One region of the Pantoea sp. X-Soil-TKNS-1280 genome, then DNA from elsewhere that is predicted to be linked to it. Evidence: predicted binding sites of a transcription regulator. Region 1 holds the regulator's gene; each other region holds the start of a gene.
What was found. Region 1 encodes Fur, which represses iron uptake genes when iron is present. Its sites were predicted from a motif close to ATAATAATGAGAACNACTATCAA; they were not measured.

Region 2: AC6I8X_RS25505 (TonB-dependent siderophore receptor) is a predicted target of Fur. The motif match lies at 3,236-3,258, and genes of this name have one in related genera.
Region 3: fes (enterochelin esterase) is a predicted target of Fur. The motif match lies at 2,800-2,822, and genes of this name have one in related genera.
Region 4: AC6I8X_RS20865 (TonB-dependent siderophore receptor) is a predicted target of Fur. The motif match lies at 3,497-3,519, and genes of this name have one in related genera.

What each region holds. Positions count from the first base shown of each region.
Region 1 covers NZ_AP035962.1:1,252,696-1,260,877, reverse strand. The annotation lists gene AC6I8X_RS05865 (DUF8812 domain-containing protein) at 1-281, opposite strand, end outside; gene pgm (phosphoglucomutase (alpha-D-glucose-1,6-bisphosphate-dependent)) at 476-2,116, opposite strand; gene seqA (replication initiation negative regulator SeqA) at 2,142-2,684, opposite strand; gene ybfF (esterase) at 2,932-3,696, shown strand; gene ybfE (LexA regulated protein) at 3,865-4,140, shown strand; gene fldA (flavodoxin FldA) at 4,263-4,793, shown strand; gene fur (ferric iron uptake transcriptional regulator) at 5,148-5,594, shown strand; gene AC6I8X_RS05830 (hypothetical protein) at 5,653-6,048, opposite strand; gene glnS (glutamine--tRNA ligase) at 6,285-7,952, opposite strand; gene nagE (N-acetylglucosamine-specific PTS transporter subunit IIBC) at 8,104-8,182, opposite strand, start outside.
Region 2 covers NZ_AP035965.1:55,131-63,312, forward strand. The annotation lists gene fhuB (Fe(3+)-hydroxamate ABC transporter permease FhuB) at 1-56, opposite strand, end outside; gene AC6I8X_RS25500 (ABC transporter substrate-binding protein) at 71-952, opposite strand; gene AC6I8X_RS25505 (TonB-dependent siderophore receptor) at 1,003-3,177, opposite strand; gene AC6I8X_RS25510 (AraC family transcriptional regulator) at 3,357-4,139, shown strand; gene ompC (porin OmpC) at 4,181-5,314, opposite strand; gene AC6I8X_RS25520 (SDR family NAD(P)-dependent oxidoreductase) at 5,580-6,299, shown strand; gene AC6I8X_RS25525 (efflux RND transporter permease subunit) at 6,482-8,182, opposite strand, start outside.
Region 3 covers NZ_AP035962.1:609,003-617,184, reverse strand. The annotation lists gene pmrB (two-component system sensor histidine kinase PmrB) at 1-372, shown strand, start outside; gene AC6I8X_RS02765 (TonB-dependent siderophore receptor) at 369-2,621, opposite strand; gene fes (enterochelin esterase) at 2,876-4,093, shown strand; gene AC6I8X_RS02755 (MbtH family protein) at 4,110-4,331, shown strand; gene AC6I8X_RS02750 (enterobactin synthase subunit F) at 4,324-8,182, shown strand, end outside.
Region 4 covers NZ_AP035963.1:183,271-191,452, forward strand. The annotation lists gene AC6I8X_RS20855 (N-acetyltransferase) at 1-236, shown strand, start outside; gene AC6I8X_RS20860 (helix-turn-helix transcriptional regulator) at 474-1,205, shown strand; gene AC6I8X_RS20865 (TonB-dependent siderophore receptor) at 1,260-3,452, opposite strand; gene AC6I8X_RS20870 (type 1 glutamine amidotransferase domain-containing protein) at 3,820-4,497, opposite strand; gene AC6I8X_RS20875 (LysR family transcriptional regulator) at 4,671-5,573, shown strand; gene AC6I8X_RS20880 (H-NS family histone-like protein) at 5,749-6,150, opposite strand; gene AC6I8X_RS20885 (CitMHS family transporter) at 6,312-7,607, opposite strand; gene AC6I8X_RS20890 (L-dopachrome tautomerase-related protein) at 7,894-8,182, opposite strand, start outside.

The DNA of each region.
Region 1 (8,182 bases):
TTTTTGACAAAATCATATGCAGCACATCCTTTTAATTTTGCAGCTTCAGAGATCAGTTCTGCCTGTTCTTTTTTTATTCCAGCTTTTATCAATGTGTTTAAAACGCTTATTGTTGAGCGATCACCAAGATCGAACCCTCTGCCAAGAGTCACGCCCGAAAGCTGTTTGCGGCAAAGAGATAAATTCCCAGGCCAGTGAATAACCCTTGAATAGTTTCGACTTGATTTAACATTGTTACCTTCGGCGCGAAATGTCAGCAATCCTTCCTCTGGTTCAAGCATGATGTCCTATCCTGCAACCTGAAATGTGGACCTCACCTTAGCGTGTCGATTTGGTGAAGTGAACTGTGTCCTCCACGGTGAAATTACCAATAAAAAAGGGTTCATGATCAACATGAACCCTTCTGCATCAACCATTAGCAGGTCAATAAAATCTGCAAGATCGGCAATATATTGTATGCCTGATCCTGTATCGCTTACGCGTTCTTCAGCACTTCGCTGACAATCTCTACCGCTTCTTTCTCGATCAACTGACGATGCTCAGCACCAAGGAAGCTTTCACAGTAGATTTTGTAGGCATCTTCGGTGCCTGACGGACGAGCAGCGAACCAGCCATTTTCCGTCATCACTTTCAGGCCACCAATCGCCGCGCCGTTACCGGGTGCGGCCGTCAGACGCGCGGTAATCGGGTCACCTGCCAGGGTATCGGCACTGACCATTTCCGGAGACAGTTTCGACAGCGCTGCTTTCTGTGCCGACGTTGCTGAGGCCTGTAAACGGTTGTAGCTCGGTGCACCAAAACGCGCAGCCAGCTCATCATAATGCTGCTGCGGGTTTTTACCGGTTACCGCCGTAATTTCTGCGGCCAGCAGGCACATGATGATACCGTCTTTATCAGTGGACCAGGCTGTGCCATCGAAACGCAGGAAAGATGCCCCGGCGCTCTCTTCACCGCCGAAACCAAAACTGCCATCAAACAGGCCATCAACAAACCACTTAAAGCCAACCGGTACTTCCACCAGCTTGCGGCCAATATCGTTCACCACACGGTCAATCATCGCACTGGACACCAGAGTTTTACCCACGGCGACATCTTTGCCCCATTGCGGACGATGCTGGAACAGGTAGTTGATCGCTACCGCCAGATAGTGGTTTGGATTCATCAGACCAGCCGGAGTCACGATACCGTGGCGGTCATAATCCGGGTCGTTACCGAATGCCAGGTCGAATTTGTCGCGGTACGCCAGCAGGCCAGCCATGGCGCATTCTGACGAGCAGTCCATACGCACTACGCCATCTTTATCCAGATGCATAAAGCGGAACGTCTGATCTATCGCATCGTTAACGATGGTGATGTCCAGCTTGTAGTGCTCGGCAATACGCTGCCAGTAGGCCATGCCGGAACCGCCAAGCGGATCCACACCAATTTTCAGGCCCGCTTTCTGAATCGCCGGGAAGTCAATCACCTGCGCCAGACCTGCCACATATGGCTGAATCAGATCCTGTTCAACGATATGACCGCTGGCCCACGCCTGATCCAGTGGCAGACGTTTCACCTCTTTCAATCCACCTTTCATCAGCTGGTTAGCACGATCTTCCACCACTTTAGTGACGTTAGTATCGGCCGGACCACCATTCGGCGGGTTGTATTTAATGCCACCATCTTCCGGTGGGTTGTGCGACGGTGTGATAACAATGCCATCAGCCTGGGCACCACCGCGTTTGTTGTGCTCCAGGATGGCGTTAGAAATCGCCGGCGTCGGCGTATAACCGTTGTCCTGTTGCACAATCACATCCACGCCGTTAGCCGCCAGCACTTCCAGTACAGACAGAATCGCCGGTTCAGACAGCGCATGCGTGTCTTTACCGACATAGCACGGGCCAGTGATGCCGTTCTTTTTACGCTCTTCCGCAATCGCCTGAGCAATCGCCAGAATGTGCATTTCGTTGAAGCTCTGACGTCCTGCGCTACCACGATGGCCGGAAGTGCCAAATTTCACCGCATGTTCCGGATTAGCCACATCAGGCTGCAAAACGTAGTACTGAGAGGTTAATTGTGCAACGTTAATCAAATCGCTCTGCTGGGCGGGTTGCCCGGCACGGGGGTGATTGGCCATTGGCGCTTCTCCCTGACGCTTCAGTTTAAATGGTGCCGCAAACTTTCTCTGTCAGCTCCGGTGGGAACTGCATGGCTAACATGATGTGCTCCACCATGCTGCATTTGCGACCAGTATTGGTATTGGTGATCACCCAATACGGCGTGCCGGGCACGTGCTTCGGCTTAGTATGGGTGCCATTTTGCAACAGCGTATGCTCGTCACCCGCGAAATAAACACGGGTACGCCCCTGCAGTGACGCAGTGGCTTCAGCAAAGGCTGCGGGATCAAGACGATAGAGCGTTGACAAGACCAGCATGAAGCGGTTAACCGCCTTTTTTTGCTCCGCATACTCATCGGAAAGTAGCAGTTCACGTACCGCGCGAACGCGATCCTGCGGGCGCGGTTCGCTGCGCACTGGCTGTGATTCTTTTGCTGCAGCCTGAGCCACAGCAGGGGTTGCAGGGGCACTCTGACCGGCAGTGAACTTCAGCATGCGGCGCAAAATTTCGGAGGCGCTTTCGCCAATGTGCTGGGTGTGGCTGGCAATATAACGGTAGAGTTCTTCGTCAACTTCAATCGTTTTCATCTTTTTCCGTACGATTCTGGCAAATGACAGAACCACGCATTTCTGCAAAGGCCTTAGCAAAATCCTGCCGTGCAAAATGTGAGCGGGTTCTAACATGAGGATTATAAAGTTAAATCCCAGGCTGCCGATAGCGCTGGCATCGTTTCAGGGCAAAAGTCAGATAATGCCCTAATACCCACCTGGCTGGCTCCTGGACAGGTGGATCCATGATAACCTAAGCGAAGCTCACAACCGTAAGAACTTTGCCATGATTTTGAATGCCCGTCTGCAAACTGAACAATCTGCCCCCGAAGCTACCCCTATTCTGTTAATTCATGGCCTGTTTGGCAGCCTGGATAACCTCGGTGTACTGGCGCGTGGCCTGCGCGATGCCTGCCCTACCCTGCAGGTTGATGTGCGTAATCACGGCCTCTCCGGCCGCAGCGAAATCATGAACTATTCGGCGATGGCGCAGGATATTGTCGAAACGCTGGATGCCCAGGGCATCGATCGTGTCAGCGTCGTTGGTCATTCGATGGGCGGTAAAATCGCCATGGCGTTAAGCGCCATCGCACCACACCGCATTGAAAAACTGGTGATGATCGATATCGCCCCGGTCGATTATCAGACGCGTCGCCATGATGAAATTTTCGCCGCTATCCGTGCCGTAAGCGCAGCAGGTGTGACACGCCGCAGCGAAGCCGCTGAGGTGATGCGCCCCCTGCTGGATGAAGAAGGCGTGATTCAGTTCATTCTGAAATCGTTCCAGGACGGTGAATGGCGCTTCAATGTGCCGGTGTTGTGGGATAACTACACCACTATCTCCGGCTGGGAAGAGGTACCTGCATGGCCACATCCGGCGCTGTTTATCCGCGGTGGTGATTCACCCTATCTGGATAATCAGCACCGTGATGCGTTGTTGCGCCAGTTCCCCCAGGCACATGCGCATGTCATCAGCGGCGCCGGGCACTGGGTCCATGCCGAAAAACCTGAAGCCGTTTTGCGCGCAGCGCGCCGATTTTTTGTACTGTAAAAGCAAAAGCTTGCCGCGAACCGTTTAAGGTTGGCGTAGTCAGGGGCGCTGGAGTATGATGTCGCGCTAAAAATTTGCCACGGATGATTTTTTCACCGTGGCCGGGCCGATAATGTATAAATCGCGCAGCGCCTTTCCGCCGTTCGCGCCCACTCAGTTTTACAAATCATGGCAAAAGAACAGACTGACCGTACCACGCTCGATCTCTTCGCTGATGAGCGGCGTCCCGGTCGCCCCAAAACCAGTCCGCTGACGCGTGACGAACAGTTGCGGATTAACAAACGCAATCAGCTGAAACGCGATAAAGTGCGAGGATTGCGTCGTGTTGAGCTGAAAATGAGCAGCGAGGCCGTTGATGCACTCAACACCCTGGCTGAGCAACAAAACATCAGCCGCAGCGAATTAATTGAACAAATGCTGCTGGCGCAGCTCAAACTGTCGTAACAGGCGCAGACCGCACGCAGGAACAAAAGTCACGGCTTTACAAGTTCCGCCACTTTGCCCGGTCTGCTATCATTCGCTGTCATCACATATTCAATATCAGGATTTAAGAGGTCACTTAACCCATGGCAATCGTAGGCATTTTCTTCGGCAGCGATACCGGCAACACTGAAAACATTGCAAAAATGATCCAGAAACAACTGGGTAAAGACGTGGCCGAAGTGCATGACATTGCCAAGAGCACTAAAGAAGATCTCGAAGCATTCGATATTCTGTTGCTGGGCATTCCGACCTGGTACTACGGCGAAGCACAGTGTGATTGGGATGATTTCTTCCCGACGCTGGAAGAGATCGACTTCAATGGCAAACTGGTTGCGCTGTTCGGCTGTGGTGACCAGGAAGATTATGCAGAATACTTCTGCGATGCGATGGGCACCATCCGTGACATTATCGAGCCAAATGGTGCGGTGATTGTCGGTCACTGGCCGACCGAGGGTTACCACTTCGAAGCGTCCAAAGGTCTGGCCGATGACAAACACTTCCTTGGTCTGGCTATCGATGAAGATCGTCAGCCGGAACTGACCAACGAACGTGTTGATAAGTGGGTGAAACAGATTTTCGATGAGCTGCAGCTGAAAGACATTATCGAAGCCTGATCCCCTTTCCTACTCAATGTGGGCGCTGGCTCACATTGAGAATCGGAAATTCCTATAAAAATAATAGCCACGTTTTTTTAACTTTTACCTGCAAATCTGTAGAATACCCGTAACGGTCATCCGCTTATTCCTCTGGCATCAGAATGAGGCTGAGTGAAATGGAAACAAAGACCTGTACGATCCCCGCCGGCGTTAGCGACATTTTTCCCTACAGCCATTGGTGATTTCAGGACGTGCCCTTGGTTTTCATTTCACTGCTTGAGTTCTATAATGAGACGCAAATGAGAATGCGCGTGATCGACATTCAAGGCCCTGCGCCGCAAGTGACTAGCAAAGTAACAGGACAATATCCGCATGACTGACAACAACTCCGCATTGAAGAAGGCTGGCCTGAAAGTCACTCTACCCAGACTGAAAATTCTGGAAGTGCTTCAGGAACCCGAGTGCCATCACGTCAGTGCGGAAGATTTGTACAAACGCCTGATCGACATGGGCGAAGAGATTGGTCTGGCAACGGTATATCGCGTTCTTAACCAGTTTGATGACGCGGGTATCGTGACTCGTCATAACTTTGAAGGTGGCAAATCCGTCTTTGAACTGACGCAACAGCATCATCATGACCACTTGATCTGCCTGGATTGTGGCAAAGTGATCGAGTTCAGTGATGAGTCTATTGAGACGCGTCAACGTGAAATCGCAACACGTCACGGTATCAAACTCACCAACCACAGCCTGTACCTGTACGGCCACTGTGCGCTGGGAGACTGCCGCGAAGACGAGACGCTCCACGATAAGCAATAAAATGTGCTATGCAGTATGAAAAAACCGGTGCCTGGCACCGGTTTTTTTATTCCTGAGATTACAGAACCAGCGTTTCCTGCAGGTAACGCCAGCGCGGAATGGAGGTGGTGCAATCCAGCACCGCCAGAGAAATACGACTCTGGTTGTTGCCGTTCATCATCTGCAACTCACGATATTGAATGGTCACTTCCTGGCTTTGCTGTGAAATGATGGCATGTTCGCTGGTCGCGATACGCATCCCTTCCCGCTGACCACGCAACTGGCGGAACAACACCTCCATCGCATTTAAATCCAGCTGTTTACCCTGCGGGGTCACCATTTTGAAATCCGGGTGAAAATGCGAGAGAAACAACTCAATGCTGTCGTCAGTGCCCTCTGACTGATTAAAAATACGTTCTATAAGCTGATGTAAAACCACTACGCTGTGTTTGGCTTCCTGAGCGAGACTCGTCATTTTTTTTCCTTTTTCAACCCGCGGAGCAACGTCTGGGAGCGCATAGCCTACCTGAAATACAGTTTTTCACACTCGCAAATGGATTAATTTTACTAAAGTCAGATTAGTTGCAAATCCCGGTAACAAACGCATTTCACACCCCACAGCATAAAAGGTTGCCAGCCCGAAATTACAGCCAATAAAAAAGGGCGATTGCTCGCCCTTTCATGATGATATGGTGATAACGACAAAAAGGATTAATCGCCGATTTTCGCCCAGGTATCACGTAAACCGACAGTGCGGTTAAACACCAGCTTAGAGGGCTGTGAGTAAACGCTGTCCGCGCAGAAATAACCTTCACGTTCAAACTGATACGGCGCCAGCGCATCGGCGTCACGCAGTCCAGGCTCGACAAAGCCCTGTTTGATTTCCAGTGAATTCGGGTTAATGGTGGTGAGGAAATCCTCAGCCGCTCCCGGATTTGGCACGCTGAACAGACGATCGTAGAGACGGAATTCCGCAGGTAACGCGTGGATCGCGGAAACCCAGTGGATCACACCCTTCACCTTGCGGCCATCAGCCGGATCTTTGCTCAGGGTATCAACGTCACAGCTACAGTAGATGCAGGTGATATTGCCTTCTTCATCTTTCGCCACGCGCTCTGCACGGATCACGTAAGCATTACGCAGACGAACTTCTTTGCCCAGCACCAGACGTTTGTACTGTTTATTGGCTTCTTCACGGAAATCCGCACGATCGATCCACACTTCGCGGCTGAACGGCACATCACGCGTACCCATCTCCGGTTTGTTGGGATGGTTTGGCATGGTGATAATTTCTTCATGACCCGCAGGCAGATTCTCAATCACCACTTTCAGCGGATCGAGGACCGCCATCGCACGCGGTGCGTTCTCGTTGAGATCGTCACGAATGCATGACTCCAGCGACGCCATTTCCACGATGTTGTCCTGCTTGGTTACGCCAATGCGGCGGCAGAACTCACGAATCGAGGCGGCGCTGTAACCACGGCGGCGCAGACCGGAAACGGTCAGCATACGCGGATCATCCCAGCCTTCGACGATCTTCTCGCTCACCAGCTGCGTCAGCTTGCGCTTCGACATCACGGCATATTCCAGATTCAGGCGCGAGAATTCATACTGACGCGGATGAACCGGAATGGAGATGTTGTCCAGCACCCAGTCATACAGACGACGGTTATCCTGGAATTCCAGGGTGCAAAGCGAATGGGTGATACCTTCCAGCGCATCGGAAATGCAGTGGGTGAAATCGTACATCGGATAGATGCACCATTTTTTGCCGGTCTGATGATGTTCAGCAAACTTAATACGGTACAGCACCGGATCGCGCATCACGATAAAGTTGGATGCCATATCGATTTTGGCACGCAGACAGGCCTTACCTTCCTCGAAACCGCCATCGCGCATTTTTTCAAACAGCGCGAGGTTTTCAGCCGGGGTACGATCACGGTATGGGCTGTTTTTGCCCGGCGCAGTCAGGGTGCCACGGTATTCACGGATTTCTTCTGGTGTCAGCTCATCAACATAGGCGAGGCCTTTGTTGATCAGTTCCACTGCGTAGCTGTACAGCTGGTCGAAATAGTCTGAGGAGTAACAAACGTCTCCGCTCCATTCAAAGCCCAGCCATTGCACGTCGCGCTTGATGGATTCAACGAATTCCATATCTTCTTTCACCGGGTTGGTGTCGTCGAAGCGCAGATTGCACTGACCCTGGTAATCTTGTGCGATACCAAAGTTCAGACAGATCGATTTCGCATGGCCAATATGCAGGTAACCATTGGGCTCAGGCGGGAAACGGGTATGCACGCTGTTGTGCTTACCGCTCGCCAAATCTTCGTCGATAATCTGACGAATAAAGTTCGTTGGGCGGGCTTCAGCCTCACTCATCTCAAAATCCTCAAATACAATACGGGTGATTTGTACTACGAAGTAACGGAGTATGATCCACAAAGCGCAGGAGGGAAACAACCGTTTGTTGGCCGTTTTAAAACAAAAAAGGCAGGAATCGCTTCCTGCCTTACGGGTTCATCACAAGGACTTAGCCTTTAACCTCGTACAAACGGGTTTCACCTGCCACGACGGAACCACTCGCCAGCAGATTGAGGCCCGCGAAATCA
Region 2 (8,182 bases), on a different replicon from region 1:
GCAGCGGCCAGCGCGCAGATCATAAAGATGATGAAAATAGCGACAGGGCGCTTCATGAATTTACCCAGGATCATGGTGGTCCGGCATGGCTGCTGGCCGCCGAGGTAATGGCGCAGGCCAGTGCGTCAGTGAACGCTATTGCCGACATCACGCCGCCATTGGCCGGTGCGGGTGGAATAAAAAGATGGTGGCCGGGCTGCCGAAAAGGCAGCGCCTGCCATACCGGGTTATTTTGCAACATCAGCCTGACGGAGAGGGGCATCGGCGAAAAGGCGATCAACAAAGCTTCAGGTTCAGCGTAAAGCGCATCATAGCCGGTGGTGGCGAAACCAGAGACGGCGGTGGGTGCGTGGCAAGCGTTAGTCACCCCAAGCCTGGCAAGCAAATCACCGTACAAGCTGCCGGCACCCGCCAGGCGGACGAAGGCTTCATCAATAAATTGTACAATGAACACTTTTCGTTGTGCCGCCCCCGGCAGCATCGCGAGGCGTTTGCGGGCGGTTTCGAACAGGTGCTGCGCCCTGAAAATCACTGCCTGTGCAATTGCCACCCGGTTGAAAAAATGACCCAAAGTCATCAATGCCGCACTGGCTTGATCAAAGGAGTATCGTCCATAGGAATCGGCTTCACCCACGTTAAGAATGGGTGCGATGCGCTGCAACAGCGGAGCGATGACGCCATGAGCCGGTGTGATAATGATCAGTTCCGGGCGTAATAACGTCAGCAGCTCCAGATTAGGCTGATAAATCAACCCAACGTCAGCCACCGCCGCAGGTAATGTCACGGCGTGAAAAGTCTGTCGGAATCCATCGGGATTGGCTACCGCAATAGGGGTGATCCCTAGTAGCAACAGGGATTCTGTCAGCATCCAGTCGAGAACGACAATTCGCCTCCCGCTGGGAGGCACCTCAGCAGCACTTCCCTGTGCCAGCGTGAATTGCAGCCCGAGCAAGGCAGACAGCCGTAGAAAATTACGTCGGCCGACTGATGCGCATCCGGAACTTACCATTGGTATTTGATACCCGCCAGGACCATGCGGCCCGCACCCCAGTAGCAATAAGACTGACCGGTACAGCTGGCAATATAGTGTCGGTCAAACAGATTGCTGGCGTTCAGTGACGCCATCCACCCTTCCAGTGAAGAACTGAGCTGGCCCAAATCATAACGTAGTGCGGTGTCCACTAAAGTTGCAGAGGAGGTTTTGAAGGTGTTGTTAGTATCACCGTAAGAACCACCGATATAACGTACACCCGCCCCGAACTGCCAGCCCGCCAGTGCTCCGGAATACTGGGTGTAATCCGCCCACAGCGAGCCGGTATTATGTGGAATCCCCACCGGGGCTTTACCTTGTGCGGTGTTGCTGTTTGTATTGGTGATGTCGGTGTAGGTATAGCTACCGATTAACTGTAAGTGGTCTGTCAGGCTGGCGTGTGCCTCGGCTTCTACTCCCCGGGATCTGACTTCACCGGTCAATACGCTAAAACCTGAGTGTTCGGGATCGCTGGTCTGGACATCGGTTTTATTTATCTGGAACAAAGAAAGCGTAATGAAGCTGTTGCTGTGCTTCGGCTGGAACTTGACGCCAGCCTCATATTGTTCGCCTTTCGACGGTGTAAACGCCTTACCTTCATAATCCGTTCCCAACTGAGGCTGGAAAGACTGTGAGTAGCTGATGTAAGGGGCGATACCATTAGCAAACTGATAAACCGCACCGGTACGCCAGGTAAACGCGCGGGCCGACTGATACTGTGTCTCCTGCGTTTTAAAGGAATGCGTACTGTTGTTGGTCCAGTCTTCCCTCATGCCTAATAAAAACGACCAGTTACCGACATCAATCTGGTCCTGTCCGTAAGCACCGAGTTGCTCCAGCGTCGCCTCTGTGGAGGTGGCGTACATGAAATTGGGGGTAGGGATCGTCTGCCCATATTGCGGGTTACTGATGCTCAGCGACGGTGCGGCTGCGCTGTAAAACCAGTGGCTGAAGCGGATGTGCTGATAATCTACGCCAAACGTTGCCTTGTGAGACACCGCACCGGTGGTGAATGTTGCCAGCGCCTGATTATCGAGCGTATGCGCGTCAACATCGCCATAGTTGAGATAGGCGGTGCGATTCAGGGTTTTCCCATCAGCATTAAATCCGTCATTCCCGACATACTGTAATTTCTGGCTGTTGCGCAGGAAGCGATAGCTTTGTTTCACTGACCAGACATCATTAAATCGGTGAGTTAACTCTTCACCAATCGCACCTTGCGTCTTGCGGAAGCTGTCGAAGCTGGGATCGCCAGGGTTCAGGCTGCGTGGCACTTTGATGTCCCCATTAATGGGGACAGAATTGTAATATCCGGCATCCGGGTCGGTCTGATAATTACCGTATAGCGTGAAATGCGTGTCGTCGTTAATTTGCCAGGCGAGGCTGGGCGCGATGGAAAAGCGGCGTTCCTTAACAAAATCAGTCTGGCTGCTGGTATTAAAGCCGTCTGCTGCGATGCGGTAGAGCACAGTCTGGTCATTATTCAGCGCGCCACCAACATCAACAAAGCCCTGAGCACGACCATAACTGCCCGTTTGTACGCCTGCCTCATTCAGCTGATTTTTCTGCGGTAACTTGCTGACCATATTCACCACGCCGCCCGGCGATCCCTGCCCATAAAGGACGGACGCGGGACCGTGTAATACTTCGATACGCTCAAACATATAGGGATCGAAGCTGGTCACGTTATAGCCGAAGCCACCGGACGGGCCGGGGGTATACAGGCCATTCCAGAGTTCGTCGATTAAAAAACCTCTGGCATAGAGATATTCCAGTGAATCCGTATTCGCCCCGCGCTGTTCCGACGCAATACCGGAGGTGTAACGCAGCGCCTGGGCAACACTCTGGACATTCTGAAGAGACATCTGATCCCGTGTGACGACGGAGATCGCCTGGGGCGTTTTAATCAATGGCGTGTCAGTTTTCGTTCCGGCCGTGCTTTGATGAGCAACATAACCGTACACCGGTCCGTTACCGGTTTCTTTAAAGTCCTGTGCATTAACCTCCATGACGTTTTGATCCGCCTGGGTGGTTTGTTGCTGCGTAGCGTGAGCCACCACCGGAAGTAATAAAGTGATTAACAGTGGATATTTCCCTGATGCAGGTGAAATGACGCAGGTAGCCCCATAAATTTCCGAAGATTTCATTTCATCAATTCCGATTCAAACGAAGATGTCGCTATGTTGTTTGCGTATGCAAACAAGAATGAAAATCATTTTTATTTTCATATTGAATCATATCAGATGGGCTGCTAGGGTGTATTGCCAATAAGTTTTGCAAAACAGACATGTTTTGGCGGAATTTGCCGTCAATAAGCGGAGATAGTGTGGAAGAGACATGGCATTACTTTTCGCAGGGACAATATCAGCAGCAGTCCCGTCCGGTGATCGCTAATACCTATGAATACCGGAACGGCGATCGGCAGGCGTGGCATTCTCACGAGCAATTACAGTTTATTTTCACCACCCGTGGCGTACTCAGCGTGATCACCAGCCAGGGCTCCTGGACGCTGGGACCGAATCGCGGATTATTATTGTTACCCCGTACCGGTCATGAACTGTATGCATCCGGTGAAGCCCTGATGCACAGTATTTATATTGAACCCGATGTATGGCGTCATGAAAGAAAAGAATGCTGTGTTTTGCTGGTTTCTTCCCTTCTGCGTGAACTGGTGCTGGAAATGGTGAAAGAGCGCCGACAGGAAACTTATATTCTCTCCGAAATGATTGTGCCGTTGTTGCTAAGAGGATTACACGAGGCACAGGAACTGCAGCAGGGTTGTTTGCCTCTTCCCGAAGATCGACGACTCCAGAAAATCTGTAAGGCGCTGATGCAGGCACCGTCAAATAATGAATCACTGGAAATATGGGGTGATCGCATCGGCACCAGCGACAGAACGCTGAGTCGGCTGTTTATCAAACAGACCGGTTATACCTTTGGCCAATGGCGACAACAGTTACGGCTGGTGGAATCCATGACCCGGCTGGCGCAGGGGATGTCGGTTGCCACCATAGCGACGGAACTCGGCTATCGAAGTTCCAGCTCTTTCATCACCATGTTCAGAAAGGCGATGGGGGAAACACCGCAAAATTACTTCAAAAAGGGATGATCAGGGAAAATACGGGCGAGGATCTCCTCGCCCGATAATCATCAGAACTGATACACCATGCCCACAGCGACAACATCACTGGTGCTGATGCCAGCAGATTGAGAGAACTCGCTGCTATCCATCAGGTTGATCTGGTAGTCGACATACGCATTCATGTTTTTATTGAAGTTGTAGGTCGCACCGATATCAACAAATTTCACCAGATCCTGGTTGCCATAGGTATTGCCATCAGCAGAGGCACCCAGATGTTTGCCGCGAGTCTGGTTATAACCAATGAACGGTACTAAACCGAAATCAAAGGTATAGCCCGCATAGGCTTCAAACAGATCGGACTGGTTCGCGTAACCATAGGCGCTGTCGTCTGAAGACGCAGAACCAAAGCGGGATGCGTTATAGGCGCGGGCATACATCACGGCCAGATAAACATTGTTGGCATCGTATTTAATCGCGCCAGTATAGGCTTCGGCTTTCGAGCCATGACCCATGATGCCGCTGGTCAGGCTGTTCTGCTCGTTGGTACGGTCGCCGCTCATGAATGCGCCAGCAATGCTGAAGCCTGCGCCGATGTCATACGATGCTGACATACCAAAGGTATCGCCATTCTGGCGCAGCACATCACGTACACCCGGCTCACCGCCGCCATCATTTTTACCCTGATACTGCAGGGCAAAATGCAGGCCATCTACGAGGCCAAAGAAATTATCATTACGGTAAGTCGCCAGACCATTACCACGGTGGAACAGGAACTGGTCTGAGTTATAGGTCAGGCCATCGAACTCAGGCTGCATATCGGTATAACTGAATGCGTCATACATGATGCCGGAATTACGACCGTAATCGAATGAACCATAATTACCGTATTTCAGACCTGCGTAACCAATACGGGTATACATTTGATTGGTCTGATTTTCAGTCTGATTCAGGTTCCATTGCGCCTGCCATTGACCATAACCAGTGAGCTGGTCGCTAATCTGGGTTTCGCCTCTGAATCCGAAACGCATATAGGATTGGTCACCGTTAACACTTTTATCATTACTGATATAGTTCTCACCAACCACCATGCCGTTGATGTCTAACTTGTTACCATCTTTGTTATATACTTCAGCAGAATGTGCTGCGCTTGCAACAATAAACCCTGCGATAGCTAAAGAAAGCTTTCTAATAGGCGTTTTCATTTTATTCCTCGTATAAACCACTGCTTGTTTTTGTATGAGCGCGGGAAAAGTTACCCGGCGATAAATTTTCTAACATTGAAAGCATTTTTAGTAAATCTGCTAATACAAATAAGGCACAATCGGGTAAATGATAAAATTAATACTGAGAAAAGCCAAAAAGAGCACAATTTCATAAATAGTTCGCCTGCTAACTTATGGTATTTGATAACGCAGGCTTACAAAACGCTATTCAAAACTTTACAAAAGTTAAATATAGAAAAAACTTATGAACTGGATCTTAACCGGTGTTGAAGCCGGAACGGGAAAAGAGGTTGCCAGGCAGTTGCTCCATAAAGGGCATCATGTTACGGCTATTGTCAAAAATTATTTAAATGTTACAGACTTAACCTCTTTATATCCTGATAATTTCATGGCTGAGGAAATGTGCAGTTACGAAAATGCAAATATAATCAGTTGCTTAAAGGTTGTCTTTGGACGTGGGTCTGAAGTGGATGGGGTGATATTATGCGATGGTCATAATGTAGTTCAGTCCACCGAAGAGATGACTTCACTGGATGTTAATTATGCACTTATTTCAGGAATCAATGAGCCTATCCTGTTAGTTCGTGCATTAATCCCATTTTTCAGAAAACGAAAAAAAGGGCAGATTATTCTAATTTCAGCACCAATTGATAAAAAAATGCCGGGTGGTGTTGCAATTAGTTATGCGATTAAAAAAGGATTAAGAGCATTTATTGAGTCAATAACGGATGAAATTTCCTCGTATGGTATCAGGACGCAGGTTATTAACGTCAGATCTGGCGATGAATTATCCGGTTTTGAACTTATGCGTCCGGTGAACACAATACCTTTAAGTGATAATTGCAAGCCGGATAGCCTGATGAGTAAAACCGTGGCAGAGGATGACTCACACCGATTGCTCACTCAGAAAATTAGCGACGGGATTAAAACGAAATATATGACTGAAAGATGTTCATTGCGCTGATGTCCTGTCCGTAATTGAGTAAAATAAAACTTCCCCCGCCTGTGATTCCTTTAGCTTCCGCTCAGTCAGATATCTCACGTTTCTTTCCTGTGCATATATCGTAATCAATCAGCCATCGTAAGGATAAAAAAACCAGCCGGAACAACCGGCTGGTTTGATGGTGCTAGCGGGTGAAAAGCAGGCTAGCGGGCGATGTATTCGTCCTCCTCATCGTCCTCATCATGCGCCTTACCACCAAAGCGGTTGCGCACCACGACAAAGAACACCGGTACGAAGTAGATTGCCAGCAGCGTCGCCGCTACCATGCCACCGATCACCCCGGTGCCCACCGCGTTCTGTGCGCCGGAACCGGCACCGGAACTGAGCGCCAGTGGCAGGACGCCGAGGATAAACGCCAGTGATGTCATCAGGATCGGACGCAGACGCATACGGGCTGCCTCCAGGGTGGCTTCCACCACGCCTTTACCTTCTATCTCGATCTGGTCTTTGGCGAATTCCACAATCAGGATGGCGTTCTTCGCTGACAGACCAATGGTCGTCAGCAGGCCAACCACAAAGTAAACGTCGTTATTCAGACCACGCAGCATGGTGGCAACCAGCGCACCAAATACGCCGAGCGGCACCACCAGCATCACCGAGAACGGGATCGACCAGCTTTCATACAGCGCAGCCAGGCACAGGAACACCACGATCAGCGAGATAGCATACAGCGCCGGGGCCTGCTGGCCGCTCATCCGTTCCTGGTACGACATCCCGGTCCAGTCATAGCCGATGCCGGGTGGTAGCTGCTTCGCCAGCTGTTCCATCAGCGCCATCGCCTCACCGGAGCTTTTACCCGGTGATGGCTGGCCGAGAATTTCGACCGACGACAGGCCGTTGTAGCGTTCCAGACGCGGTGAACCGAACACCCATTCCGCGCTGGCAAAGCTGGCGAAAGGCACCATTTTGCCGTTGCTGGCGCGCACGTACCAGTTGTCCAGGTCCTTCGGCATCATGCGGTAAGGCGCATCACTCATCACGTAAACGCGTTTCACCCTGCCCTGGTCAATAAAGTCGTTGACATAGCTGCCGCCCCAGGCGCTGCTCAGGGTGGTGTTGATGTCGGTAAGATCCACGCCCAACGCGGTGGCTTTTTCCTGATCAATATTGACCTTATACTGCGGGCTGTCTTCCATGCCGTTCGGACGCACCGCCGTCAGCACGTCAGGATGCTGACGCGCCAGTTCCAGCAGTTTGTTACGCGCGGCGGTCAGCTGCTCATGGCCGAGGCCGCCCTGATCGATCAGCTCAAAGTCGAAGCCGGTGGCGTTACCCAATGCAATGATTGGCGGCAGGTTAAAAGCCACCACGTTACCGTCCATGATTTTACTGAACGATTTCATTGCACGGCTGACGATACCATCAACCGAGTTCTCGCTACCGTCACGTTCTGACCAGTCTTTCAGGCCGACAAAGAGGATGCCCACGTTCTGACCGCGTCCGGCAAAGCCGAAGCCGTTGATCGACAGCACGTTCTCAACGTTCTTTTTCTCGTTGGTCAGATAGTAATCGCTCACCTGGTCCAGCACAGCCTGGGTACGTTCCTGAGTTGCGCCAGCCGGCAGGATCGCCTGCGTGGCCAGCACGCCCTGGTCTTCCGACGGCAGGAACGAGGTGGGCAGACGCATAAACAGCACCGCCATACCTGCCACCAGCACGCCGTAAATCAGCAGAAAGCGACCACTGCGATTCAGCATGCGCGCAACGGAATTGGTGTAGTGATGGGCGCTCTGATCGAACTTGCGGTTAAACCAGCCGAACAAGCCACGATGCTGACCGTGGGTACCCGGTTTTACCGGTTTCAGGATGGTCACGCACAGGGCCGGCGTCAGGATCAGCGCCAC
Region 3 (8,182 bases), 640 kb from region 1:
TTGTTCTGGCCGCAGGGCACGGATGTACCGCAACAGGGTGAGGCGGTTTTGCTGCGTCTTATGCTGCGTAACCTACTGGAAAATGCCTCGCGCTACAGCCCGGAAGGCAGTGAAGTGCAGGTGTTGTTACGTGAAGAAGAACAGCAGGTGATCGTTGAAGTGTGGGATCAGGGACCAGGCATTGAAGCCAGTGCGGCAGAGGAACTGACTAAGGCCTTCCGACGTCGCGATCAACGCTACGGTGGCAGCGGTCTGGGTCTGAATATTGTGCTGCGCATTGTGCAGATGCATCACGGCAGCCTGGAACTGGTTAACCGGAAAGACGGCAGCGGACTGATTGCCCGCTGCCGTTTGCCTCATCATCTCAATTAGAATTGCGTGTTGAGGCTCATGTAGTAAGTACGGCCTGAATCGTTGTAGGTGTTCGCACCAGCACCATACAAATACGCGCCGGTCGTCGCGTTGCCGGTAGTCTGGGCATTACCCTGACGCCAGTGACGCTTGTCAGTCAGGTTGTCGATACCCAGGGTGACGCTAACATACTTGTTAATATCGTAGGTGCCGCTCATGCCGATAATGGAGTATGGGCTAACCTGATCGGTGGCGCTGCCAGTAACCGGATTGCCATGATAGTCATACTTCTTAGGCACTTGCTTGCCATACCAGGTAAAGGTGGTTTGCAGCGACAGATCTTCTGTTGCCTGCCAGCTCAGCGTCGAGTTCAGGGTATATTGCGGGATAATCGACAAACGGTCGCCGGTCTCTTTGTTCTTACTCTGCAGCATATACGTGTAATTGTTATTCCACGTTACGGTGTCAGAGAACGGGATATTGATGGTGCCTTCCAGCCCTTCAACCACCGCTTTCGGTACGTTTTCCCACTTGTAGATGTTGGTGGTGCCGTTAGAGGCGGTACCGGTTGAGACCATACCCGCTTCGATTTTGTTGCGATAATCGTTACGGAACCAGGTCAGACCGGCCTGATAGCCTTCGTGTTTCCACTCCAGACCAATCTCTTTGTTGATGCTGTTTTCTGCTTTCAGGTCTTTATTACCCTGCAAATAACAGGCGCTGGACGCATCAGCACAACCCTGACCGTTGCTGTACAACAGATAGTTCGGGTTGGTCTGATACAGGCTCGGCGCTTTATAAGCACGACCAATCCCCATCTTCAGCGTGAAGTCATCACCCAGCCCTTGCGACAGGTTCAGTGACGGGCTCCAGTTGTTGCCCACAATCGAGTGATGGTCGAAACGCAGGCTCGGCGTCAGCATGGTGCTGTCCGTGACTTCCATGTTGTCTTCGGCAAACAACGAGAAGATTTCAGCCTGGGAATACGGGCTGCGTCCGGTACTCGAGATGCCCGGCACGCTACCGTAGCTGGCTGCCTGGGTGGTGGAAGAAGGATCCTTCATACGCTGCTGATTCCACTCAGTGCCCAGCGTTGCGGTCTGGTTAATCAACCATTCAAACGGAATGCTGACTTCACTGTGCAGCATAATGTCGTCGAGCTGGATGGTGTTAAAGCCGCTGTTGGAGAAGATCCCTTCGGTCCCGCCCGCCAGGCCTTCATTGATACGGGTGTTACGGGTTTTCTCGTAGCGTCCCCAGGTACTGGTACTGACACCGTTGTCCCAGGCACCGGTCCATTTCAGCGAGATGTTCTGGCGATACAGGCGGTTGGTTTCATCACCGTACAGGCTTTTCACCAGCGTGCTGGTGTTGGTGTTCTGCGTATCACCGGCATAAAGGTTACCCTGACGGCTGTAGCCTGCCTGCAATTCGAGGGTTTGCATCGGCGCAAACGCCCAGCTCAGTAACGCATTGATATCTTTGTTGACGGAACCTTCGCGTCCAGCCGGATAGCTGCCCGCATAAGTCCCGGTACGGTCTGCAGCATGGCCTTCGTTGATATCGTAGGCATCCGCCTGAGTTTTGGCTAAGCCACCGTACAACCGGAAGTTGAAGTCATCACCCAGCGGCCCTTGCAGGCTGAAGTTGGTGCGTTTGGTTGCGCCTTCATCTTTGTGCTGCGGTACGTTGAAATAGCTGTTCCAGGAACCGTGCCATTTCTGATCGGTGTATTTCTTGGTGATGATGTTCACCACGCCACCCGCCGCGCCATTGCCGTAGCGCACCGCGGCCGGACCACGAATCACGTCGATATGGTCGATCAGCTCTGGCGGTACCCAGTTGGTATCACCGCGCGTATCACGCTCGCCACGCCAGCCAAGGCGTACCGAGTTACGGCTGGTGATCGGCATACCATCAACCATGATCAGGGTGTTTTCCGGGCCCATACCACGGATATCGATCTGGCGATTGTTGCCACGCTGGCCACTGGTGGAGTTACCGGTCAGGTTAACGCCTGGCATGGTGCGGATGATTTCAGACACATCGCGCGCTGGCGGATGCTTTTTGATTTCATCGGCGGTAATGGTAGAAACGCCTGGAGCCTGCAACGTTTGCTGCTGGGCGGTCACCATCATGGTGCCCCCATCAACGGAAGCGGCGTCTGTGCTGGTAGTCGTGCTGCTGGAGGTCTCTGCTGCCCAGGTGGTACCGGAGAGAAGCCCCAGTTCAATCAGAATGGCTAATGATAAACGCGAATATTTTTTCATTTTTTCGTTCCTGGATTGCCAGCAAACGTAACTGGCGCGCCGGTGAGAAAGTCACAATCCTTTATCGTCGCCCTGTCCCAAACCTGGCAGTGCCATCCGTCGCGCATCCCTTCCTTTATGAGAAAGGTGACAGGCGGAACGAGCGTGCTCATTTATGAGCGGAAACACCCTATTGCAAATGCAAATAATTATCAATAGTATTATCTGTAACCTTTGTGAAAAGATCCTTGAGTAAACGGCGACTGGCAGCACCTATGACCTGGCTAAACGAGATAACCGGCAGTGAAGCCTGGTGGCAGGAGCAGCAACGTAAAGGCATCCCGTATGTCGAGGGAGAGGTGGATGGCGCATGTCAGGTCACTTTCTTCTGGCGCGATCCGCAGGGCAATGAAACGCAGTCGCGCACACAGCGAGTGTGGATCAACATCACCGGCGTGACCGATCACCACCAACACCGCCCCCCACAATCTTTGATACGTGTCGCCAATACCGATGTCTGGTACTGGCAGACCCTCCTGCCAGCCAACTGGCGTGGCAGTTACTGCCTGATGCCCGATAAACAAGCGACCGATTTCGCCGGGGATGCCGACATGTATGCCCTGCGCAACTGGTGGCGCGATAAATTCCCGACTGCCCAGGCCGATCCGCTCAATACCCTGCGTGGCTGGTCTGGTGGGCGTGGCATGGGCGTTTCTCCCCTGCATCTGCCACAGGCCCCTAATCAACAGGTATGGCGCGCCATTGATGAAGGCCGAGCCCCTGAAATCGCCTTACAGCAATATCGCTGGGACAGCACCTTACTGGGCAACAGCCGTTCCGTCTGGCTGTACTGCACCGGCGCGGCTGAACCCCGGCAGCGACCACTGGCCATTTTGCTTGATGGGCAGTTCTGGGCGCACAGCATGCCGATTGCCGGTCCGATGCAACAACTCACCGATCAGGGCACGCTGCCTGCGGCGGTGTATCTGTTTATCGACATCATCGACCGCGAACATCGCAGCCGCGAGCTGCCGTGTAATGCCCGGTTCTGGCAAGCCTTACAGGAAGAGTTGCTCCCTCAGGTGGCACAGTGGGCACCTTATCGGCAGAACGCTGACAGCACCGTGGTGGCCGGGCAAAGTTTCGGCGGACTCGCCTCGGTATTCGCCGCATTGCACTGGCCACAGCAGTTTGGCAATGCCATCAGTCTGTCCGGCTCCTTCTGGTGGCCGGAGCGCGGTAATGCGCACGGCTGGCTGATCCAGCAGCTGGAGCAGGGTCTGGCACCGCGTCAGCCACTGCGTTTCTGGCTGGAAGCAGGCAAACGTGAAGGGCTGATTTTGCAGGCTAATCAGCAATTGCAGCAGTTGTTGCAGGCGGCCGGTTATCAGGTGGATTACCAGCCGGTGGAAGGTGGACACGATGCGCTGTGCTGGCGTGGTGGTCTGCTGGATGGCCTGCAAGCGCTGTGGCGCAATCCGACCCCGCATTAAACAAGCAGGAGCCGACATGGAACATCGCAATCCCTTTGACGATCCGCAGCAGGATTGTCTGGTGCTGTGCAATCCGCAGCAACAATACAGTTTATGGCCCGCGTTCAGCGCCCTTCCCTCTGGCTGGCAAACGGTGTTTGGCCCACAGCCGCAACCCGCCTGCCTGAACTGGCTGGAACAGAACTGGCAGGATATCCGGCCGCTGACGCAGGACACCAACCGGAGCGACAATGTCTGAATCCCTGATGAACCGACACCTCACCGAACAGCAAACCCTGCCGCTGGTGGCGGCCCAGCCCGGCATCTGGATTGCCGATCAGCTGTCCCGCCATCACAACGCCTATGCGGTCGCGCACTTTATTGAATTGCAGGGTGATATCGATAGCGCCCTGCTGTGCAAAGCGATTATTGCGGGTATGCAGGAAGCAGATACGCTAAACATGGCATTTGGCGAGGTAGACGGTGAGGCACTGCAATGGCCGCAGGCGCAGAACTTTAGCCAGCCGCAGCTCATCGATTTGCGTGCAGAAGCCGACCCCGCCGCCAAAGCCCGCGCCCTGATGCGCGCCGATATGAACGGCGATTTGCGCGTGCTGAGCGGCGCACCGCTGTATCATCATTGCCTGTTCCGGCTGGGTGAGCAGCACTGGTTCTGGTATCAGCGTTATCACCATCTGGTGGTGGATGGGTTCAGTTTTACCGCCCTGACGCGCCGCATTGCCAATCTTTACAGCGCCTGGGCACAACAGCAGTCGCCGGAACCCACGCCCTTTATTCCCTTTAGCGAGGTGGTGGAAGAGTATCAGCGCTATCAGCAATCCACTTCCTTCACGCGTGACAGCCAGTTCTGGCGCGAAAAAGGTGCCAGCCTGCCTGCACCCGCCTCACTGTCGCCCCAGCCGCTGGCAGGACAAAGCGCCAGTACCGATTTGCTGCGTCACAGCCTGACGCTGGATCGCGCCACCTTCCAGCAGCTGGTGAGCCAGCATCCTCAGCATAGCGCCGCCGATCTTGCCTTCGCGCTGGTGGGGCTATGGCTGGCCCGCCTGAGCGGGCAAAACGATTTCTCCGCGGGTTTTATCTTTATGCGCCGTATCGGTTCGGCTGCGCTGTGCGCCACGGGTCCGGTGATTAACGTGCTACCGATGGCGATCCACTACGATCCGGCACAACCGCTGGCTACGCTGGCGAATCAGTTGGCCGGTGAAGTGAAAAAGATGCGCCGCCACCAGCGCTACGATGCCGAACAGGTGATGCGCGATCTCGGGCGTCTCGGTGATGGCGATCCGCTTTATGGCCCGGTGATCAACCTGAAGATGTTTGACTACCAGCTGGATTTCGCCGGTGTTGAAGGGATTACCCATCAGCTGGCATCCGGCCCGGTACGCGATCTGGAAATTGCCATCTACATCAGCGAACAGGGTGAACTGACGCTGGAGCTGCTGGCGAATGCAGCACGCTACAATCTGCCCACCCTGCAACGCCATAGCCGTCGTTTCGCCTTATTACTGGCGCAACTGGCGGCAGATCCGCAGCGCCCGTGCGGTGAGCTGGATCTGCTGACGGCTGAGGAACATCGCCAGCTGACTGATATCAATCACACCGCGCATCCGCTCCCGGCGGAAACGCTGGCATCGCTGCTGGCCCGGCAGGCCGCGCGCACCCCGGATGCCCCGGCACTGGCCGATGCGCAGCATCAGCTGAGCTATCGCCAGATGCAGCAGCAGGTCTTTGCGCTGGCGCAGCAGTTAAGTGCCGCTGGCGTACAACGTGGTGACATCGTGGCGGTGGCTTTGCCGCGTTCAGTGCAGCTCTCGCTGGCGCTACAGGCGATTGTTACACTGGGTGCCGCTTATCTGCCACTCGATACCGGTTATCCCGATGACCGTCTGCAATTGATGCTGGAAGACGCGGCACCCAAAACCCTGATGACCTCGGCCTCGCTCTCTGCGCGTTTTGCGGCCATTGCGCCGGTCAGCCAGTTGCATTTCGATACGCTCTCTCCGGAGCTGAATGCCCCTGCTCCCATCAGCGCGCCACAACCGCAGGACGGGGCTTATATCATCTATACCTCGGGTTCTACCGGGCGTCCCAAAGGGGTACTGGTCGGCCATGAAGCCATCGTCAACCGTCTGCTGTGGATGCAGGATCACTACCCGCTGCAAGCTGATGATGTGGTGCTTCAGAAAACCCCGAGCAGCTTTGACGTTTCGGTGTGGGAATTCTTCTGGCCGCTGCTGGTCGGCGCGCAGCTGGTGATGGCTCCGCCGGAAGCTCATCGCGATCCGGAAGCGCTGCAACAGTTGTTCGCACAACATAAGGTGACCACCACCCACTTTGTCCCCTCCATGCTCGCGGCCTTTGTGGCGGCCTTGCAGGACGATGCAGCTATCAGCAGCTGCGCCAGCCTGCGCCGCGTCTTCTGTAGCGGCGAAGCACTGCCGACCGACCTGTCACGCGAGTGGGAGCAGCTGACCCGGGTGCCGCTGCACAATTTATATGGCCCGACGGAAGCAGCGGTGGATGTCAGCTGGTATCCGGCATTTGGCGAAGCGCTGGCGGCGGTTGAAGGTGCCAGTGTGCCCATCGGCTATCCGGTGTGGAACACCGGTCTGCGTATTCTTGATACCCGCCTGCAACCGGTGCCGCCGGGTGTGGCAGGTGATCTCTATCTGACCGGTATTCAGCTGGCGCATGGCTATCTGGGACGTCCTGACCTCACTGCCAGCCGTTTTGTCGCCGATCCGGCGGGCAACGGGGAACGGATGTACCGCACCGGCGATGTCGCGCGCTGGCTGGACAATGGTGCAGTGGAATATCTTGGCCGCAGCGACGATCAGCTGAAAATTCGTGGTCAGCGCATCGAACTCAATGAAATCGATCATGTGCTGTGCGCGCAGCCTGGCATTGAGCAGGCTGTCACGCACGCAGTGGTGCTGGGTGGCGCTGCGGCGCAGGGCGATGCCCGCCAGCTGGTAGGTTATGTGATTGCCGATCATACGGTCGATGGCGAAGCGCTACGCCATGCGCTGGCGCAGCAATTGCCTGCCCATATGGTGCCGGTGTCGATTGTACAGCTGGAAGTCTTCCCACTCAGCAGCAATGGCAAGCTGGATCGCAAAGCCTTACCGCTGCCGCAGGCCGCCATGTGCAGCGCCGGACGCGCGCCTCATCCAGGGCTGGAAAGCCAGCTGGCAGCGGCATTTTGTCAGTTGCTGGCGTGCGACAGTATCAGCGCGCAGGATGATTTCTTTGCCCTTGGCGGCCATTCGCTGCTGGCGATGCGTCTTGCTGCACAGCTGCGTCGGGAGCTGCAACAGCCGGTATCCGTGGGTCAGATCATGGTTGCTTCCACCGTCGAAAAACTGGCTGCACTGCTGAGTGATGAACAATCTCACCAACAGGCCGGTTTTGAAGCGGTGCTGCCGCTGCGTCAGGGTAATGGACCCACGCTGTTCTGCTTCCACCCGGCCTCCGGTTTTGCCTGGCAGTTCAGCATCCTGCAACGCTATCTGGATCCACTCTGGTCGCTGATGGGTATTCAGTCACCGGATACCGATAGCCCGCTGAATCAAAGTGCGCGTCTGGATGAGGTTTGTGACGCCCATCTGCGTACCCTGCGCGAAGTGCAGCCGCACGGCCCTTATTACTTCATTGGCTATTCGCTGGGCGGCACCCTGGCGCAGGGTATTGCCGCACGGCTGACAGCTGCCGGAGAAGAGGTGGCGTTCCTTGGCCTGCTCGATACCTGGCCACCGGAGACGCAGAACTGGGATGAAAAACGCGGCGAGAACGTATTGGACCCGGCGGTGCTGGAAGAAGTGAACCGTGAGCGTGAGCAGTTTATTGCTGCGCAACGTCATCAGGCGGGTGAAGAGATGCAGGCGATGTTCGATACCATCGAAGCCAACTACGCCAGCTCGGTTCGCCTGCTGGCGACCGCCCGCAGCGCCCGCTTTACCGGACGCGCAACGCTGTTTCTTGCTGAGCAAACGCAGCAACCAGGGCAGGACGCGCGACGCGCCTGGGCACCGTATGTCGGTGAACTGGCGGTGTGGCCGATGGATTGTGCCCACGTTGATATCATTT
Region 4 (8,182 bases), on a different replicon from region 1:
ATTATTATGTATTCGCTGTTGCGGTTTCACGCTTGTGCAGAGGGGGCGAAATAGTGGCTAAGTTATTTAGTCACCTAAATATTATTCTTGATAAGGAAAAATTACCTTGCTATGCCGAATGTACAACTTATAGTACCCGTACCTTGGTCAGACGATTTGGTTATCGTGATGCAGGAGCGCCGCTTATTATAGAGGGATTTCCTGAATTGTATCCAATCTGGCGAGAACCACAATGAGCAGGGCTAAAGCTATGAAAATTGGATATTGAAAACTGATTGTTTTCAGTTAATTAGTGATGGCATGAATGATAATGTATGATTTACAGCCTATGCTAAGCTGATTCTCATACAAAAAGAGACGTTTCTTCTTGCTGGGTCATGAGAAATATCTGCTATACTATAGCACTATAGGTTACTTTACTTTATCGAAAGTGAATATTTAATTTTGGACAGTCAGCTCCGAGGAATAAGTAAATGAATAGAGGTTTTTTTTCGGATTCCAAAAAAAATGAAATTATAAAGAATCATCTAGAAAAAAACTTGGCAAAATATGGTCAGATGAATTACGCGTATGGGGTTATGAATAAAAGGAACGCAGACGATATGATTATCGTCACTGACTTTCCGGAGTATTGGACCGATGTTTACTTTAAGAATAAACATCAATACATAGATCCTATTATTATTAATGCATTAAATCGTGTTTCTCCACTTATTTGGGATGAAAGTCTGCAGATTAACTCTCAATGGACCATAGACAAGATATTCAGTGCGGTAAAGCCTTATTATGATATTATTAGTGGTCAAACGTTTGTTCTTCATGATCAGAATAATAATCTGGCAGTATTGTCATTGTATATTAATAAGTTTTTAATGGCTGATATTAATGAAGAGGTTAAAAGGCATAAAAATGATCTTCAGGGACTTTTAATTGACACCCATGAGATGTTGCTTCATCTTTATCGTGAAGAAAATAAGCCTCAACAGACTGCAGAAAGTACCTTATCCTCTCGTGAGAACTCGATCCTTTACTGGAGCAGTACCGGTAAAACTTACCCTGAAATTGCCCGCATACTTAATATCACCGTCAGTACTGTAAAATTTCATATGGGAAATATTGTCAGAAAGCTGGGTGTTAAGAATGCAAAGCATGCTATCAGTCTGGCAATCGAGCTTAACATCATCTCCCATCCTTCAGATAAATAAATCTGATTGGGAAAATATCCTGCCAGCGCAGTGCTGGCAGGGTGGTGAATCACGTCAGAACGACAGGGTTAATCCGGCATAATAAGCACGGCCTGGTTCGTTATAGGTCGATGCGCCATCATTTTCACGATATATACGTTTATCAAACAGGTTGTTGATCCCTGCATTGGCGCGCAGGTTTTTGGTGATATCGTAATTCATGTTTAAACCGAAGATGGAGTAGGGACTAATTTCCCGATTAGAAATTGCACCGACTTCATTACGTATTTCAGCATATTGACGGGGTTTCTGCCTGCCATACTGGGTCCAGTTAATATTGGCATCCAGCTTCTCGGTAACCTGCCAGTCAAGCTGCGAGTTAATGGTAAATTCCGGGATAACAGACAACGGATTACCTGTTTTCTTGCTTTCTGAACGGAACATATATGTTGCGTTGGTGCGCCATTCCAGCGTATCGCGCACCAGCGGAATCGTCAGATTTCCTTCCAGGCCTTCAACAATCGCTTTACCACCATTTTCCCAACGTAACACGTTATAGCCGTTAGAGGCATAACCCACCAGGTCATCACCCGCGACAATTTTGTTTTTGTAATCATTACGGAACCAGGTAATCCCGGCGATATAACCATCATGATTAAATTCGATACCGATTTCTTTATTGACACTGATTTCCGGATCGAGGTTTTCATTACCTAATAAATAACAGCTACCCGTGGTGAGACCTACCGGACAACCATTGCCACGCGTGGAAAGCAGATACCCCTCGGTGGACTGATAAAGATTCGGTGCTTTAAATGCGCGCGCAATACCCGCCTTTAAGGTGAAGTAATCGCCAAGACCTTGCGAAATATTAAGACTCGGACTCCAGTTAGCACCGAACTTATTGTGATAATCAAAGCGTAAGCCCGGAATAACTTCGGTGCTGTCGGTGGCGGCAATATTATCTTCAAAAAACAGCGAGCTGATGGTGGCGCTATTTTTACTGCTGCGTGCAGATGGGTCGCCTGATACGCCGTCAATAATTACACCGGATTGATCGGTTGCGCTCATTGAGGCAGGGTCGTTTAATTCGTCACGATTCCATTCTGCACCTAATGTGACCGTTTGATCGACCAGCAACTGTACCGGGAAGTTGATTTCTCCCCCAGCGCGATAGCTTTCAAGACGACTGGTAGCGTAGCTATCGCTGTTGATCATCCCTTCAACGCGACCTGTCGAACCCTCTTGCAGGCGTGTGTTGTTGGTTTTCTCATAATTGAAATTGAGTTTTGACGTACCCCAATCCCAGATGCCATTCCAGGCCAGACCATAGCTCTGGCGGTACATGCGATTGGTTTCATCACCGTAGAGCGATTCCACCAGGCCATTAGGACTGATATTGCCGTTGCTGTATTGAGTGTCCCCGGCATAAATATTACCCTGGCGGCTGTAGCCGTAGCTGAAATCGACAACTTGCAATGGGGTAATTTTCCAGGAGAACACCGTGTTGATGTCTTTATTGCGTACGCCTTCACGGCCTGCTGCATAGGATCCGTTTTCATTGGTATTGATGTTATAAGCGTCGGCATCGGTTTTATTGATGTTTCCGAACAGGCGCATGGTCAATACATCACCGGCCAGCGGGCCACTGAGGTTGAAGTTGGCGCGTTTAGTGGCACCTTCTTTATCATCTTCTGGCTGATTGGTGAACAGAGACAGTGAACCATGCCAGTCATTCGTTGGGCGTTTAGTGATGATGTTCACCACCCCCCCTGCGGCACCGGAACCATAACGGGAAGCGGCCGGTCCACGAATCACTTCAATACGTTCCACCATTTCGGCTGGCACCCAATTGGTATCGCCACGGGTATCACGCTCGCCGCGCCAGCTGTAGCGAACGGCGTTGCGAGAGGTGACAGGGACACCATCTATCATGATCAATGTATTTTCCGGTCCCATCCCACGAATATCGATTTGACGATTATTACCACGGCTGCCACTGGCGCTGTTGCCGGTGAGATTGACACCTGGCATTTTGCGAATGATGTCGGATAAATCGTTAACAGGGGGGCTTTTTTGAATGTCTTCCGCAGTAATGGTTGAAACACCAGGCTGTTGTTTCAGTTCTTCTTCCGCTGTGACAATCATCGATTCATCGTCAGCCAGTTTTTCGGTGGGCTCCTCATTGGCGGCGTAAGCTGACGTGCTCAACAGCCCGGCCAAAAGCAACGCGATGGGATGCCTTTGGTTACATTTGGTTGCATTCACTTAATCATTCTCCCTGTTTTGTTAACACTTGTAAGTAAATACGCATGATAATGAGAATGATTATCATTGTATATCAGTGATGGGGAATCTCCTTTTTTTCTCCTTTTTTGGTTAATAAGTAGCCTATCCTTGCGGTGACTTGATGCTTACAGGTTTCTGAGAAGGGGAAATGACTAGTATAATTACAACATACTTAACTATGGCGACATCACAACCCAGGCTCCTCTGCTCGCATTAGATTAAGCAGATGGCGAGAGCAGCTATTATTGAGCTGGTCGGCATGACGCCGACCGAATGACTGCGGGGCGCGAATCGGCGTGCGCACCGGGATTGACGTTAAAGACATCAGAGAGAAATAAGAAGAACATTATCCCTGTAATATTTTAACTATTGCTTTACCCACACTGGCAGCTGACTGTGGATTCTGCCCGGTGACTAAACGCCCATCTACCGAAACCTGATCCTGCCATGCAGCAGCACCAGCAATAATCGCTCCCTGCTGCTGCAATTTGCTGGTCAGTAAAAACGGTACGACGTTTTCCAGCTGCACAATATGTTCTTCTTCATCGGTAAAGGCACTGACTTGCTTGCCCGCGACCAGCAGCTCGCCGTCATCAAGCGTGACATTGACCAGCGCGGAAGGGCCATGGCACACCGCTGCTACCACGCCATGGTGCTGCCATATCTCGCGAGTCACGCGTTGAACCGCTGCACTCTCAGGAAAATCCCACATCGTGCCATGTCCACCCACGTATAACACCCCAGCGTATAGCGCTGCATCCACGTGCTCCAGTGCCGCGGTATGCGCCAGCTTGTACTGGAAGGTCTCATCTCGCCAGTAATGCGCATTGACGGGATCATCCAGCTCAACGCCATACACCGGCGGCTTGCCACCTTTAATTGAAGCAAAATCTACGCTGAAACCGGCTTTTTCCAGCTGTTCAAGAGGATGAGTTAATTCGGGAAGATAGAAGCCCGTTACGCCATCGGTCGAACCCAGTTTGTTGTGGCTGGTGAGCACGAACAGTATTTTTTTAGCAGACATCATGGTTCCTTAGCGACTGAAGTATCTGATTCGCTAGTATGGGGTATTGGCTCCCATCAGCATTATCGGCATTTATGATTTCAGTCATCATCACAGGTAATAACAGCTGTGCTTGCCGAATACCACAGTCCGTGCTGAAATAAATTTCACCATTAGTTTTTGCGATAGCCATCATGTCAATTGATATCAGAACCATGGACCTCAACCTGCTCAAAGCACTTGATGCATTGCTTGATGAACGTAACGTGACGCGTGCGGCCAACAGGCTGGCGCTGACACAACCTGCGGTCAGTGGCATGCTAACCCGACTGCGTGAGTGTTTTGACGACCCGTTATTTACCCGTACGCAACGCGGCATTGTGCCAACGCTGCGGGCGCTGGAACTGGCTGCGCCGATTAAACAGATCCTTGCTGAAGTTAACGGGCTGCTACAACCTAAAGCGTTTGACCCGGCCAGTGCAGAGATGACCTTTACCATCGCCGCGACCGACTACGCACTGCGTGCCGTTGTGGTTCCCTATATGGAAGCATTACGTAAACTCGCACCTGGTATTCGAGTTGCCGTCGTGCCCGTAAATAATGATCAACTGGCTTTTCAATTCGAGCGTGGTGATATCGACATCGCGTTGATTACACCGGACACCACACCACCAGATTTACATGCCCGCGCGCTATATGATGAAGAGTATGTCTGCCTGTTGCGCCACGACCATCCGGCAGCGCAGGGTAACGGCATCACTCTCGACGATTTCTGTTCCCTTGATCATGCTCTGGTGTCTTATCACGGCCGACAGTTTCATGGTGTCACCGATGACGCGCTGGCAGCGCAGGGGAAAAAGCGTCGTGTCTCATTATCGGTCAGCAGTTTTCTGGTGTTGCCGGAGATTCTGCGGGTTAGTGATTTGATTGCTGTGGTGCCGCGCAGGTTAGCGGTGAATACCGAAGGGTTGCGGGTGATTGCTCCGCCACTGGCGATTCCGGGTTTTACCAAAAATGTTGCCTGGCATGAACGAACTCACCGTGATGCAGGTTACCGCTGGTTGCGCGGTCTGCTGTTTGAAACCGTCGCCGGGTAAAAACATCGCCCCGACAACCAGTGGACGTATTGAGTCAGTAACCCATTAAAATAAGGCAGTGACTGATGCTGATGCTGCTGAAGGTGTCTAACAGCTATCCGCTTGATGGTAACGCCAGCAAAAAGGAACGGGTAATACTAATAAAGGAGAGTGCCATGGACACTCTCCTTTACTGTTAAATCAGAAAATCATCCAGCGAACCGCCAGCATCAATGACGCTTTTGATTGGCGATGGCGTACGACCCTGACCCGTCCAGAACTTTTCTTCACCATTTTCATCAGTGAATTTATATTTGGCCGGACGTGGTGCGCGTTTCGCTTTAGGTTTGCTTTCGCCCTGGGTTAATTGCGCCAGTTCAGAAATATCAATACCGTCGTTAAGCAGCATCTCTTTATACAGTGCCAGCTTCTCTTCTTTCTCACGCAGCGCGGCATTTTCCGCAGCCGCTTCATCACGACGTTCGGCGATTATCGCGCTGAGCTTTTCCAGCATTTCGTTTAAAACTTCAACCTCAACATCTCGTGCCTGTGCACGCAGTGTGCGAAGATTGTTCAATGCCTTCAGTGCATCGCTCATAAAAAACCCTTGATTATTGTCTTACACATGAAAAAAAGGGCATTCTACGGGAAAATGACACAAAAGAAAATATTGTCGTGTATGCAGAATTGTCTTGAAAATAACGAGACAGCAGGCAATGAAATTATAACCTGATATCTCGTTGGCTACATGGGGACTATTTAAGCATCACGATAAAAAGGGAAACATCCGGTAATCAGTGCAACCAGCAGTAATACCAGACAGGTAATAAATGACCAGCGCAGAGTGAAACGTTGCGCCTGGGCATAATCCAGCTTCAGCATACCAATCAGTAAATAAGTTGAGGCCACCAGCGGGCTGAGAATATGTACTGGCTGGCCCACTAGCGCGGCGCGCGCCATTTCAATTGGTTCGATACCATAATGTCCAGCTGCCTGAACCAGCACCGGCAGCATGCCGAAATAAAACACATCGTTGGAGACCATCCAGGTCACCGGAATACTGATCACCGCAGTAATTACGGCCAGATAAGGACCGAGCGCCGGGGGAATTACATTCACAATCGCGCTTGCCAGGCTATCTGCCATGCCGGTTTCGGAGAAGATCCCGGTAAACACCGCAGCGGCGAAGATTAAACCGGCCACGGCGAGAATGGCTGGCGCATGGCGTGCCATCTGCTCCTGTTGCTGGCTGAGCTGTGGGTAATTAACGACAAACATGATCGCCGTTGCCAGCATAAACAGGTACGCCATTGGCACCACATCCATCACCAGCAGCGTCATCAGCGCAATGGTCAGCGCCCAGTTAAACCAGAAGCGCCAGGCTACACAGGGTTTTTCTTCAAACTGCAGGCCGCTAATCGTCGCCGATGACCCGCCAGCAAAACCTATGCGCTTGCGCTCACTGCGGCCCAGCAGCCACGCCATCACGAAGGTCCACACCACGCAAGCCAGCAGCGGTAATAACATGGGAACAAATAAGGTGGCGACATCGGCATGGACTGCCGTAGCAGCACGGGCGGTAGGGCCACCCCAGGGAAACATATTACCCAGCCCGGTACATTGCAATAGCAGGCAGGCAACGCTCAATTTAGATAAACCAACGCGTTCATATATCGGCATAAATGCTGACAGGACAATCATATATACCGTTGCGCCATCGCCATCCAGCGCCACAATAAACCCCAGCAGAGCCGTGCCGATAAATATTTTCACCGGGTCACCATCGACAGCGGAGACAATGCGTTTAATTATCGGATCAAACATCCCGGCATCGGTTACGCTCATAAAATAAAGCATGGCGAAAATCAGCATCACCCCGGTAGGTGCGACGGTTCGCAATCCTTTAATCACCATACTGCCCATTTCCGCACCATGCCCGGAAAATAGCGCGAAAAGTGTTGGGATAATAATCAATGCCGTCAGGGCAGAGAGTTTTTTGCTCATTAATAAGGCGATGAAACAGCCGATCATAAGCACACTGAGAATTAGCAGCATGGCGAGGTATCCTGTTCAGAGGAAAATATTCGGGTATAAATAAAAAACAGCAAAATGATTATTTAATGTGCAGAAGTGCCTTCTTTGCCCTCGACAGTCATACGCTATTATCTGAAGAGTGTTCCAGACATAACAAGATGTATTGCGGGTAAAAATGTGTGCAACTTCTTATTTTTAATAAAAATAAATTGTCTTAAGGTGATGATTTATCCTGGTGTTATTTCCGCTCCTTAATGATTCCTGTGATAAATAAATCCGCCCGACGCGTGAAGCCGGGCGATTCTTTTTATCCGTGGTCGCGCGGTGAAGGCGCAATCGGTAAAGGCAGACGATAAAGTTTTACCGGGTATTCCACGGTAGAAGGTTTACCGCCGGTAGTGGCAGGCGTACGGTTGATTTGTGCTGATGGCATCCACAACGCACCTTGGGAGATCCACATCGCATCAATCCATACCAGGCGCGGATCCTGAATCACGGTCGTGACCGTGCCATCAGGCGCAATACGTTTTATGCTGCGGGTATTGATGTCCGAAGCATAAATATTACCTTCAGCATCAATCGCCGTGCCGCCTGTG